3 regions of the Streptomyces sp. NPDC014891 genome follow, and region 2 is predicted to be linked to each of the others. Evidence: riboswitches for the same ligand, from Rfam matches in the RefSeq annotation. Region 2 holds a riboswitch; each other region holds the start of a gene.

Region 1 (3,248 bases), on a different contig from region 2:
CCTCACGCCCGCCGAGCGGAAGGAGGCCGTCGCCGCGATCGGTGAGAAGCCGTTCCGCGCCAAGCAGCTGTCCACCCACTACTTCGCGCGGTACGCGCACGATCCCGCCGAGTGGACCGACATCCCGGCCGCCTCGCGGGAGAAGCTGGCCGGGGAGCTGCTGCCCGATCTGATGTCCGTCGTCCGGCACATCTCGTGCGACGACGACACCACCCGCAAGACCCTGTGGCGGCTGCACGACGGCACGCTCGTCGAGTCGGTGCTCATGCGCTACCCGGACCGGGTGACCATGTGCATCTCCTCGCAGGCCGGCTGCGGGATGAACTGCCCGTTCTGCGCGACGGGGCAGGCCGGGCTCGACCGGAACCTGTCGACCGCCGAGATCGTGCACCAGATCGTGGACGGCATGCGGTCGCTGCGCGACGGGGAGGTGCCCGGGGGACCGGCGCGGCTCTCCAACATCGTGTTCATGGGCATGGGGGAGCCGCTCGCGAACTACAAGCGGGTCGTCGGAGCCATCCGGCGCCTCACCGACCCCGAGCCGGACGGCCTCGGGCTCTCGCAGCGCGGGATCACCGTGTCCACGGTGGGTCTGGTGCCCGCGATGCTGCGCTTCGCCGACGAGGGCTTCAAGTGCCGTCTCGCCGTCTCGCTGCACGCCCCGGACGACGAGCTCCGGGACACCCTGGTGCCCGTTAACACGCGCTGGAAGGTCCGCGAGGTCCTCGACGCGGCCTGGGAGTACGCGGAGAAGTCCGGCCGCCGGATCTCCATCGAGTACGCGCTCATCCGGGACATCAACGACCAGGCGTGGCGCGGCGACCTGCTGGGCCGACTGCTCAAGGGGCGCCGGGTCCACGTGAACCTGATCCCGCTGAACCCGACGCCGGGTTCGAAGTGGACGGCCTCGCGTCCGGAGGACGAGAAGGCCTTCGTCGAGGCCATCGCCCGCCACGGCGTGCCGGTGACCGTGCGGGACACCCGGGGCCAGGAGATCGACGGTGCCTGTGGACAGCTGGCGGCCGCCGAACGCTGACCTTGTACTCTGAGGTCGAACACATCTCCATATTCCGACAGGGGAGCGCCACAGCGCTGAGAGTGCGGTCACCGTAGGACCGCAGACCCTCTGAACCTTGCCCAGGTCATTCTGGGTAGGAAGTTCGGTCGTTAACTCAAGCTGTTGCGCCCTGCCCGCGTCCGGTCCGCCGGTCGTGGGCAGGGCCGCGTCTCTTCCTGGTCACACCCAGGAGGAATCTCAGTGAGCACCATTCCGGTGAGCATCAAGAAGGCCGCCGCCGCCGCGCTCGTCGCGGCGCTCGGCGTCACCACCCTCGCCGCCTGCGGCGCGGACGACGCCGGCAAGGCGTCCGGCCCGTCCGGCGCGCCCGCGCCCAAGACCGTGACCCTCGTGAGCCACGACTCGTTCAACGCCTCCAAGGAGGTGCTGGCCGCGTTCACCCGGCAGACCGGCTTCACCGTCAAGGTGCTGAAGAGCGGCGACGCCGGCGAGGCCGTCAACAAGGAGATCCTGACCAAGGGCTCCCCGCAGGGCGACGTCTTCTTCGGCGTCGACAACACGCTGCTGTCCCGCGCCCTCGACAACGGGATCTTCGTGCCGTACGCCGCGAAGGGCCTCGACGGTGTCCCGGCCGCGTACCGGCTCGACAAGGAGCAGCGGGTCACCCCGATCGACTCCGGCGACATCTGCGTCAACTACGACAAGAAGTACTTCGCCGACAAGAAGCTGGCGCCGCCGGTGACCTTCGACGACCTGGCGAAGCCCGCGTACCGGGACCTGCTCGTCGTCGAGAACCCCGAGCGCTCCTCCCCGGGCCTCGGCTTCCTCCTCGGCACGGCCGCGAAGTACGGCGACGACGGCTGGCAGGACTACTGGAAGAAGCTCAAGGCCAACGGCGTCAAGACCGTCGACAGCTGGGAGCTCGCCTACAACCAGGAGTTCTCCGGCTCCGCCGGCGGCAAGCAGGCCAAGGGCGACCGGCCGCTCGTCGTCTCGTACGCCTCCAGCCCGCCGGTCGAGGTGCTCTACGCCGAGCCGCAGCCGAAGACCGCCCCCACCGGGGTGTCCACTGGGACCTGCTTCCGGCAGACCGAGTTCGCGGGCCTGCTGAACGGCGCGAAGAACCCCGAGGGCGGCAAGGCCCTGATCGACTTCCTGATCTCCAAGAAGTTCCAGGAGGACATGCCGCTCCAGATGTTCGTCAACCCGGTGGCGAAGGACGCGGCCCTGCCCGAGCTGTTCACGAAGCACGGCGTCGTGATCGACAAGCCGGAGACCATGGCGCCCGAGAAGATCGCCGAGAAGCGTGACCCGTGGATCCAGCAGTGGTCGTCACTCGTTCTGAAGTAGTCCCCGACCGCCGGGGAAGCGCGGCGCGGCTCGGCCTGATGGCCCTGCCCGTCGCCTTCTTCGCGCTCTTCTTCGCCTGGCCCGTCGTCTCGATCGTCGAGCGCGGGCTCCGGGTCGACGGGCTGTGGCGGTTCGGCCGGTTCGGCGAGACGCTGAGCCGGCCGGAGATCCTCGACGTCCTGTGGTTCACGCTCTGGCAGGCGCTCGCCTCCACCGGTCTCACCCTGCTGATCGCGCTGCCCGGCGCGTACGTCTTCGCGCGCTTCGAGTTCCGCGGGAAGGTGCTGCTGCGCGCCGTCGTCACCGTGCCCTTCGTGATGCCGACCGTCATGGTCGGTACGGCCTTCCTGGCGCTCGTCGGGCGCGGCGGCCTCCTCGACGAGCTGTGGGGCGTACGGCTCGACACCACGGTCTGGGCCATCCTGATCGCCCATGTGTTCTTCAACTACGCCGTGGTCGTACGGACCGTCGGCGGACTGTGGGCGCAGTTGGACCCGCGGCAGGAGGAGGCGGCCCGGGTGCTCGGCGCGTCCCGCTGGCGGGCGTGGCGGACGGTGACCCTGCCGGCGCTGGCCCCCTCGGTGGCCGCGGCGGCGCTCATGGTCTTCCTGTTCACGGCGAGCTCCTTCGCCGTCGTGGAGATCCTCGGCGGCTCCACGTACTCCACCCTGGAGACGGAGATCTACCGGCAGACCGTCGTCCGCTTCGACCTGACCACGGCGGCCGTCCTCACGATGCTGCAGTTCGCCGCCGTCGGCGCCGTCCTCGCCGTGCACGCCCGGGCCGTCCGCCGACGGGAGACGGCGCTGCGGATGGTGGCGCCCGAGCAGACGTCGCGCCGGCCGCGGGGCGTCGGCCAGTGGGCGCTGTTCGCGGGCGT
Region 2 (3,248 bases):
GCCCTCCTCGAACGGGGCATCCTGCCCTTCCTCCGCGACGTCCTCGCCGCCACCACCCCGCCCACCGGCTCCCCCGGCCCCTGACGCACCACCGGCCCGCGACTCCCCCGGGGTCGCGGGCCGGTGTGGTCGCCGGGCGGCGGGGGTCAGTCCGCCAGCGGGAGGTACACGCGGTTGCCCGTCGCCGCGAACTCGGCCGACTTCGCGGCCATTCCGGCCTCGATCTCGTCCGCCTTCAGGTCGCCGCCGTGCTCCCGGCGGATGTCCTGCGAGATCTTCATCGAGCAGAACTTGGGTCCGCACATCGAGCAGAAGTGCGCGGTCTTCGCGGGCTCCGCGGGCAGCGTCTCGTCGTGGAACTCGCGCGCGGTGTCCGGGTCAAGCGCCAGGTTGAACTGGTCCTCCCAGCGGAACTCGAAGCGCGCGTCCGACAGCGCGTCGTCCCACTCCTGCGCGCCCGGGTGGCCCTTGGCCAGGTCCGCCGCGTGGGCCGCGATCTTGTACGTGATGACGCCGGTCTTCACGTCGTCGCGGTTCGGCAGGCCCAGGTGCTCCTTGGGCGTGACGTAGCAGAGCATCGCCGTACCCCACCAGGCGATCATGGCCGCGCCGATGCCGGAGGTGATGTGGTCGTACGCGGGCGCGACGTCCGTGGTCAGCGGGCCGAGCGTGTAGAACGGCGCCTCCTCGCAGATCTCCTGCTGGAGGTCGATGTTCTCCTTGATCTTGTGCATCGGGACGTGCCCGGGGCCCTCGATCATCGTCTGCACGTTGTGCCGCTTGGCGATCGTGTTCAGCTCGCCGAGCGTGCGCAGCTCGGCGAACTGCGCCTCGTCGTTGGCGTCCGCGATCGACCCCGGGCGGAGCCCGTCGCCGAGCGAGTAGGTGACGTCGTACGTCGCGAGGATCTCGCAGAGCTCCTCGAAGTGCGTGTAGAGGAAGTTCTCCTTGTGGTGCGCGAGGCACCAGGCGGCCATGATCGAACCGCCGCGCGAGACGATGCCGGTCTTGCGGCGCGCGGTGAGCGGCACGTACGGCAGGAGCACGCCGGCGTGCACCGTCATGTAGTCCACGCCCTGCTCGGCCTGCTCGATGACCGTGTCCTTGTAGATCTCCCAGCTCAGGTCCTCGGCGCGGCCGTCGACCTTCTCCAGTGCCTGGTAGAGCGGCACGGTGCCGATGGGCACGGGGGAGTTGCGCAGGACCCACTCGCGGGTCGTGTGGATGTTGCGGCCGGTGGACAGGTCCATCACCGTGTCGGCGCCCCACTTGGTGGCCCAGGTCATCTTCTCCACCTCCTCCTCGATGGAGGAGGTGACGGCGGAGTTGCCGATGTTGGCGTTGACCTTCACCAGGAACCGCTTGCCGATGATCATCGGCTCGATCTCCGGGTGGTTGACGTTCGCCGGGAGCACCGCGCGGCCCGCGGCGATCTCCTCGCGCACGACCTCGGGGGAGACGTTCTCCCTGATCGCCACGTACTCCATCTCCGGGGTGATCTCCCCCCGGCGGGCGTACGCGAGCTGGGTCACGGCCCGGCCCTCGCGACCGCGGCGCGGCAGGCGCGGGCGGCCGGGGAAGACCGCGTCGAGGTTCTTGAGTCCCCCGCCGCGCGGCGAGGTGTGCTTGATGCCGTCGTCCTCGGGACGGGCCGGCCGGCCCGCGTACTCCTCGGTGTCGCCGCGCGTGATGATCCAGTTCTCGCGCAGCGGCGGAAGGCCCCGGCGTACGTCGGTGTCGACGCCCGGGTCGGTGTACGGGCCGGACGTGTCGTACAGCGTGACGTCCTTGCCGTTGGTGAGGTGCACCTGGCGGACCGGCACCCTGAGGTCGGGGCGCGAGCCCTGGACGTATCCCTTGTGCCAGCCCGGCGTGCGAGCGCCGTCGGCAGAGGTGTCGTTCTGCTCGGAGGCAGGCGTGCGTGCATCCTGAATGGTCATGAGACCGATCTCCCTACGCCGGCATTACCCGGTAACAGGTTCGGCGGTCGGCGCAGCCTCCTCCCGTACGTACATCGGTACGCGCGTACGGTGATCAGCGCCCTCTCAGCCCGGTGCTCCGAGCTCCCGCGTGTGCAAAGGTGCCACCACGCTAGCGTCATCCCTGGCGTGCTGAACAGTGGGCCCCTGCCGTTCTTGCGATGATCGGTCGGTGACTTCCCCCCGACAGACCCCCGAGCCGCACGGCCACGACCACGACCGCGGGCCCCACGAGCATGCCGCGCCGCATGCCTCGCACGGGCACGGTCCGGCACACGGATCCCATGGGCACAGCCACAGCCACGGGCCCGCGACCCCGGTGTCCCGGCATCTGCGCAGGGTCATCGCCGCGATCCTCATCCCCTTCGCCACGGCGGTCGTGGTCGGGCTGGTGGTGCTGTGGCCCGGTGGCACGCCCCCGCACGAGCGCACCGGCGTCGGCTTCGACCGGCAGACCGAGCAGGGCAGGGTCGTCTCGGTCCAGCAGGTCGACTGCGCCTCCGTGAACGCGGGTCAGGTGCCGCCCACCGGTGACACCTCGACGCCGGAGGGGCGCGAGGCGGTCAGGTCGCAGGAGGGGACGTGCGGGAAGGCGACGATCGAGGTCACCAGCGGTCCGGAGAAGGGGCGCACGTTCACCGAGATCGTGCAGCCCGACGCCCCGCGCCAACTGCACGAGGGCCAGGGCGTGGTGGTTGCCTACGCCCCCGACGCGCCGCGTGACCTGCAGTATTCGGTGACCGACGTGAACCGCAAGTTCCCGCTGGCGGTGCTGGCCGGGATCTTCGCGGTCGCCGTCGTGCTGGTCGGCCGGATGAAAGGCGTGATGGCCCTCGTCGCGCTGGTCGTGAGCTTCCTCATCCTGACGTTCTTCATCCTGCCGGCGGTCCTCGACGGGTCGAACCCACTGGTCGTGGCGGTGGTCGGATCGAGTGCGATCATGCTGATCGCCCTCTACATGTGCCATGGGCTCTCGGCCCGGACCTCGGTCGCGGTGCTGGGGACGCTGATCTCGCTCCTGCTGATCGGCCTGCTCGGCTCGGTGTTCATCGGCTGGGCCTCGCTGAGCGGCAACACCGACGACAACACCGGCCTGATCCACGGCCTGTACCCGGAGATCGACATGTCCGGCCTGCTCCTGGCCGGTGTGATCATCGGTTCGCTCGGTGTGCTCGATGACGTCACGGTCACCCAGACGTCGGCGGTCTGGGAGCTCAAGCAGGCCGATCCGGGCATGGGGCCGCGTGCCCTGTACCGGGCCGGCATCCG
Region 3 (3,248 bases), on a different contig from region 2:
AAGGCTCTCGTCGGGAGTGAAGAGCCACTCCAGCATCTCCTCGTCGGTGAAACCGTCGTCCCGCAGCACGGTCAGGAGCCCGACGAGGCCCTTGACGATCCTGTCGCCCTGGATGAAGGCGGCGGGCACCTGCAGGGCGTTGTTCTCTCCACGGCGCACGGCGATGAGCTGGCCTTCCTTGATCAGCTGCCGCACGCGCGTCACCTCGACATCGAGCATCTCCGCGATGTCGGGCACATAGAGCCAGGCGGGGACGAGCGCATCGATCTTCACGTCAATCTCGGTCACAGGACAAGCCTGCCATCCCGGACTGACAGCCGGTAGTCGGGCCCCGCGCGACCGCCGCCTCGAGGGGGACGGCGGGGCCCGATCGGCGGGACGCCCCCTACGCGACCGCCGCCTTGAGGGGGACGGCGGGGTCCGCGGCCCGGGCGGGGTCCACGGCGGTCCCGGCCTCGATCAGCTTCCGTCCCTGGGCCAGGTCGCGGGGGCGGCCCACGGCGAGCAGGGCCACCGGGACCCCGGCCCGGAGCCACAGCACGGACCAGGCCGGCTCGGCCGGGTCGCCGCGCCAGAGCAGCTCGTCCGCGTCGGCGTGGTGGCCGGCGAACTGGACGAAGCGGCCGAACTGCTCGGACCAGAAGTACGGGACGGGGTCGTAGGGGCCGGGATCCTCGCCGGCGTCCGCCCCGGCGATCGTCGCGGCGACGGAGCGGGGACCCTGCAGGGCGTTGTCCCAGTGGTGGACGAGGAGGCGCCGCCCGTAGCGGGCGGAGGGGAAGGAGGCGCAGTCCCCGACCGCGTACACGTCGGGCAGGCTGGTGCGCAGCCGCTCGTCGGCGGTGACGGCGCCGTCGGGGTCGAGGGCGATCCCGGAGCCGGTGAGCCATCCGGTGGCGGGGCGGGCCCCGATGCCGACGACGACCGCGTCGGCGGGCAGCTCGCGGCCGTCGGCGAGGACGACCCGTCCGGGTGCGCCGGGTTCGACCGTGTGGACGCGGGCGTCGGTGAGGAGTTCGGCGCCGTTCTCGCCGTACCACTCGGCCATGGGGGCGGTGACCTCGGCGGGCAGCGCTCCGGCGAGGGGGCGGTCGGCGGCCTCGACGACGGTGACGGCGCAGCCGGCGGCGCGCGCGGCCGTGGCGAACTCGGCGCCGATCCATCCGGCGCCGACGACCACGACGTCGTGGCGGCGCTCCAGGACGGGTCCGAGCCGGACGGCGTCGTCGAGGGTGCGCAGCAGATGGACGCCGGGGACGCCGTCGGTGCCGGGCAGGGTGACCGGCTGGGCTCCGGTGGCGAGGACGAGGGCGTCGTACGCGACGGGTCCGGCCTCGGTGTCGATCTCGTGGTCGGCGGCGCGCAGCCCGGTGACGTCGAGGCCGAGGCGGAGCTCGATGCCGAGCTCGTCGAAGTCCACGTCGAAGGCGGAGTCCTCGGCCTTGCCGAGGAGGACGGCCTTGGAGAGCGGGGGCCGGTCGTAGGGCTGGTGGGGCTCGGCCCCGATGAGGGTCACGGGGCCGGTGAAGCCCCGTTCCCGCAGGGCGACGGCGGTCTGGACGCCCGCCATGCCGGCGCCGACGATCACGACGTGCTGCTGTGCCTGCTTCTGCTCGCTCACCCGACCACCTTACGCATCTGACGGACCGTCAGGAAGGGAGGGGTCTGCGCCCGGCCCGGAGCGGAAGCTAGTGTGTCGGGCGTAAAGCACTCGCGGGAGCCCGGACGCACCGGGCTGAGAGGGAGGCTGGGACGGCCTCCGACCGTACGAACCTGATCCGGGTCATGCCGGCGAAGGGAGGGGCTGGACGCCCATGCGTTCTTCCGAAGTCCACACGCCAGAGGAGCACGCGCCAGAGGTCCGCGCGGCCGCGGACCACGCGCCGGGAGCCGGGACGCCGGACGCCGCAGGACCGCCTGCCGCGCGGCCCGCCGCCGGAACGTCCGACGCCGGGCCGTCCGACGCTGGACCGCCCGCCGCCGGGCCGTCCGACGTCCGCGGGAGCGACGTCCTCGTGGTCGGGGGCGGGATCATCGGCCTGGTCACGGCCTGGCGGGCCGCCCTGCGCGGCCTGCGCACCGCCGTGGTCGACCCGGCCCCCGGCGGCGGCGCCGCCCACGTGGCGGCCGGGATGCTCGCCGCCGTCACCGAACTGCACTACGGCGAGGAGACCCTCCTCGGGCTCAACCTCGCCTCCGCCGCCCGCTACCCCGCGTTCGTCGCCGAACTGGAGGAGGCCACCGGCCACGACGTCGGCCACCGCGCCTGCGGCACGCTCGCCGTCGCCCTCGACGCCGACGACCGGGCCCATCTGCGCGAACTGCACGCCCTGCAGAGCCGCTGCGGACTCGCCTCGGAGTGGCTCAGCGGCCGCGAGTGCCGCCGGCTGGAACCGATGCTGGCCCCCGGGGTGCGCGGCGGGCTCCGGGTGGACGGCGACCACCAGGTCGATCCGCGCCGGCTCGCCGCCGCGCTCCTCGTCGCCTGCGAACGGGCCGGAGTGGTCTTCCACCGCGCCCTCGCCGAGCGCCTGACGGTGCGGCGGGACCGGGCGCACGGTGTCGTGCTCGCCGGGGGCCGGGAGCTGACGGCCGAGCAGGTCGTGCTCGCCGCCGGCAGCCTGAGCGGCCGCCTCGCGGGCGTGCCCGACGAGGTGCTGCCGCCGGTGCGCCCGGTGAAGGGCCAGGTGCTGCGGCTGCGGGTGCCCGCGCCGTACGCCCCCTTCCTCTCCCGGACGGTCCGGGCCGTCGTCCGGGGCAGCCACGTCTACCTGGTGCCCCGCGAGAACGGCGAACTCGTCGTCGGCGCCACCAGCGAGGAGCTCGGCTGGGACACCACGGTGACGGCGGGCGGGGTGTACGAGCTGCTGCGCGACGCCCACGAGCTGGTCCCCGGGCTCACGGAGCTGCCGCTGACCGAGACCCTGGCGGGCCTGCGCCCCGCGTCCCCCGACAACGCCCCGCTGCTCGGCCCCACCGCCCTGCCCGGGCTGCACCTGGCCACCGGCCACTACCGCAACGGGGTCCTGCTCACCCCCGTCACCGGCGACGTCATGGCCGAGGTGCTCACCACCGGCGCCCTCCCCGACGAGGCCCGCCCCTTCACCCCGCGCCGGTTCTCCGCCGCGCCCGCCCCCGTACGTCAGGAGCAGCCCGCATGAACGTGTCCGTGAACGGAGAGGCCCGCGTGCTCTCCGGCCCCGTCTCCCTCGGCGCCCTCGTGGCGACGCTCACCAAGGCCCCGTCCG

Evidence for each region. A riboswitch is a leader RNA that binds a small molecule or an ion and turns the genes downstream of it on or off. The one in region 2 is predicted to bind thiamine pyrophosphate.
Region 1: linked by a shared signal. The riboswitch ahead of ACF09E_RS15610 (thiamine ABC transporter substrate binding subunit) and the one ahead of thiC (phosphomethylpyrimidine synthase ThiC) in region 2 are both predicted to bind thiamine pyrophosphate.
Region 3: linked by a shared signal. The riboswitch ahead of thiO (glycine oxidase ThiO) and the one ahead of thiC (phosphomethylpyrimidine synthase ThiC) in region 2 are both predicted to bind thiamine pyrophosphate.

The regions. Positions count from the first base shown of each region.
Region 1 covers NZ_JBIBWF010000005.1:63,163-66,410, reverse strand. The annotation lists gene rlmN (23S rRNA (adenine(2503)-C(2))-methyltransferase RlmN) at 1-1,036, shown strand, start outside; TPP riboswitch at 1,066-1,176, shown strand; gene ACF09E_RS15610 (thiamine ABC transporter substrate binding subunit) at 1,274-2,368, shown strand; gene ACF09E_RS15605 (ABC transporter permease) at 2,407-3,248, shown strand, end outside.
Region 2 covers NZ_JBIBWF010000011.1:71,847-75,094, reverse strand. The annotation lists gene ACF09E_RS28675 (hypothetical protein) at 1-84, shown strand, start outside; gene thiC (phosphomethylpyrimidine synthase ThiC) at 147-1,940, opposite strand; TPP riboswitch at 1,934-2,080, opposite strand; gene ACF09E_RS28665 (YibE/F family protein) at 2,152-3,248, shown strand, end outside.
Region 3 covers NZ_JBIBWF010000009.1:69,187-72,434, reverse strand. The annotation lists gene ACF09E_RS24945 (Rv2175c family DNA-binding protein) at 1-288, opposite strand, end outside; gene ACF09E_RS24940 (NAD(P)/FAD-dependent oxidoreductase) at 386-1,570, opposite strand; TPP riboswitch at 1,704-1,817, shown strand; gene thiO (glycine oxidase ThiO) at 1,815-3,161, shown strand; gene thiS (sulfur carrier protein ThiS) at 3,158-3,248, shown strand, end outside.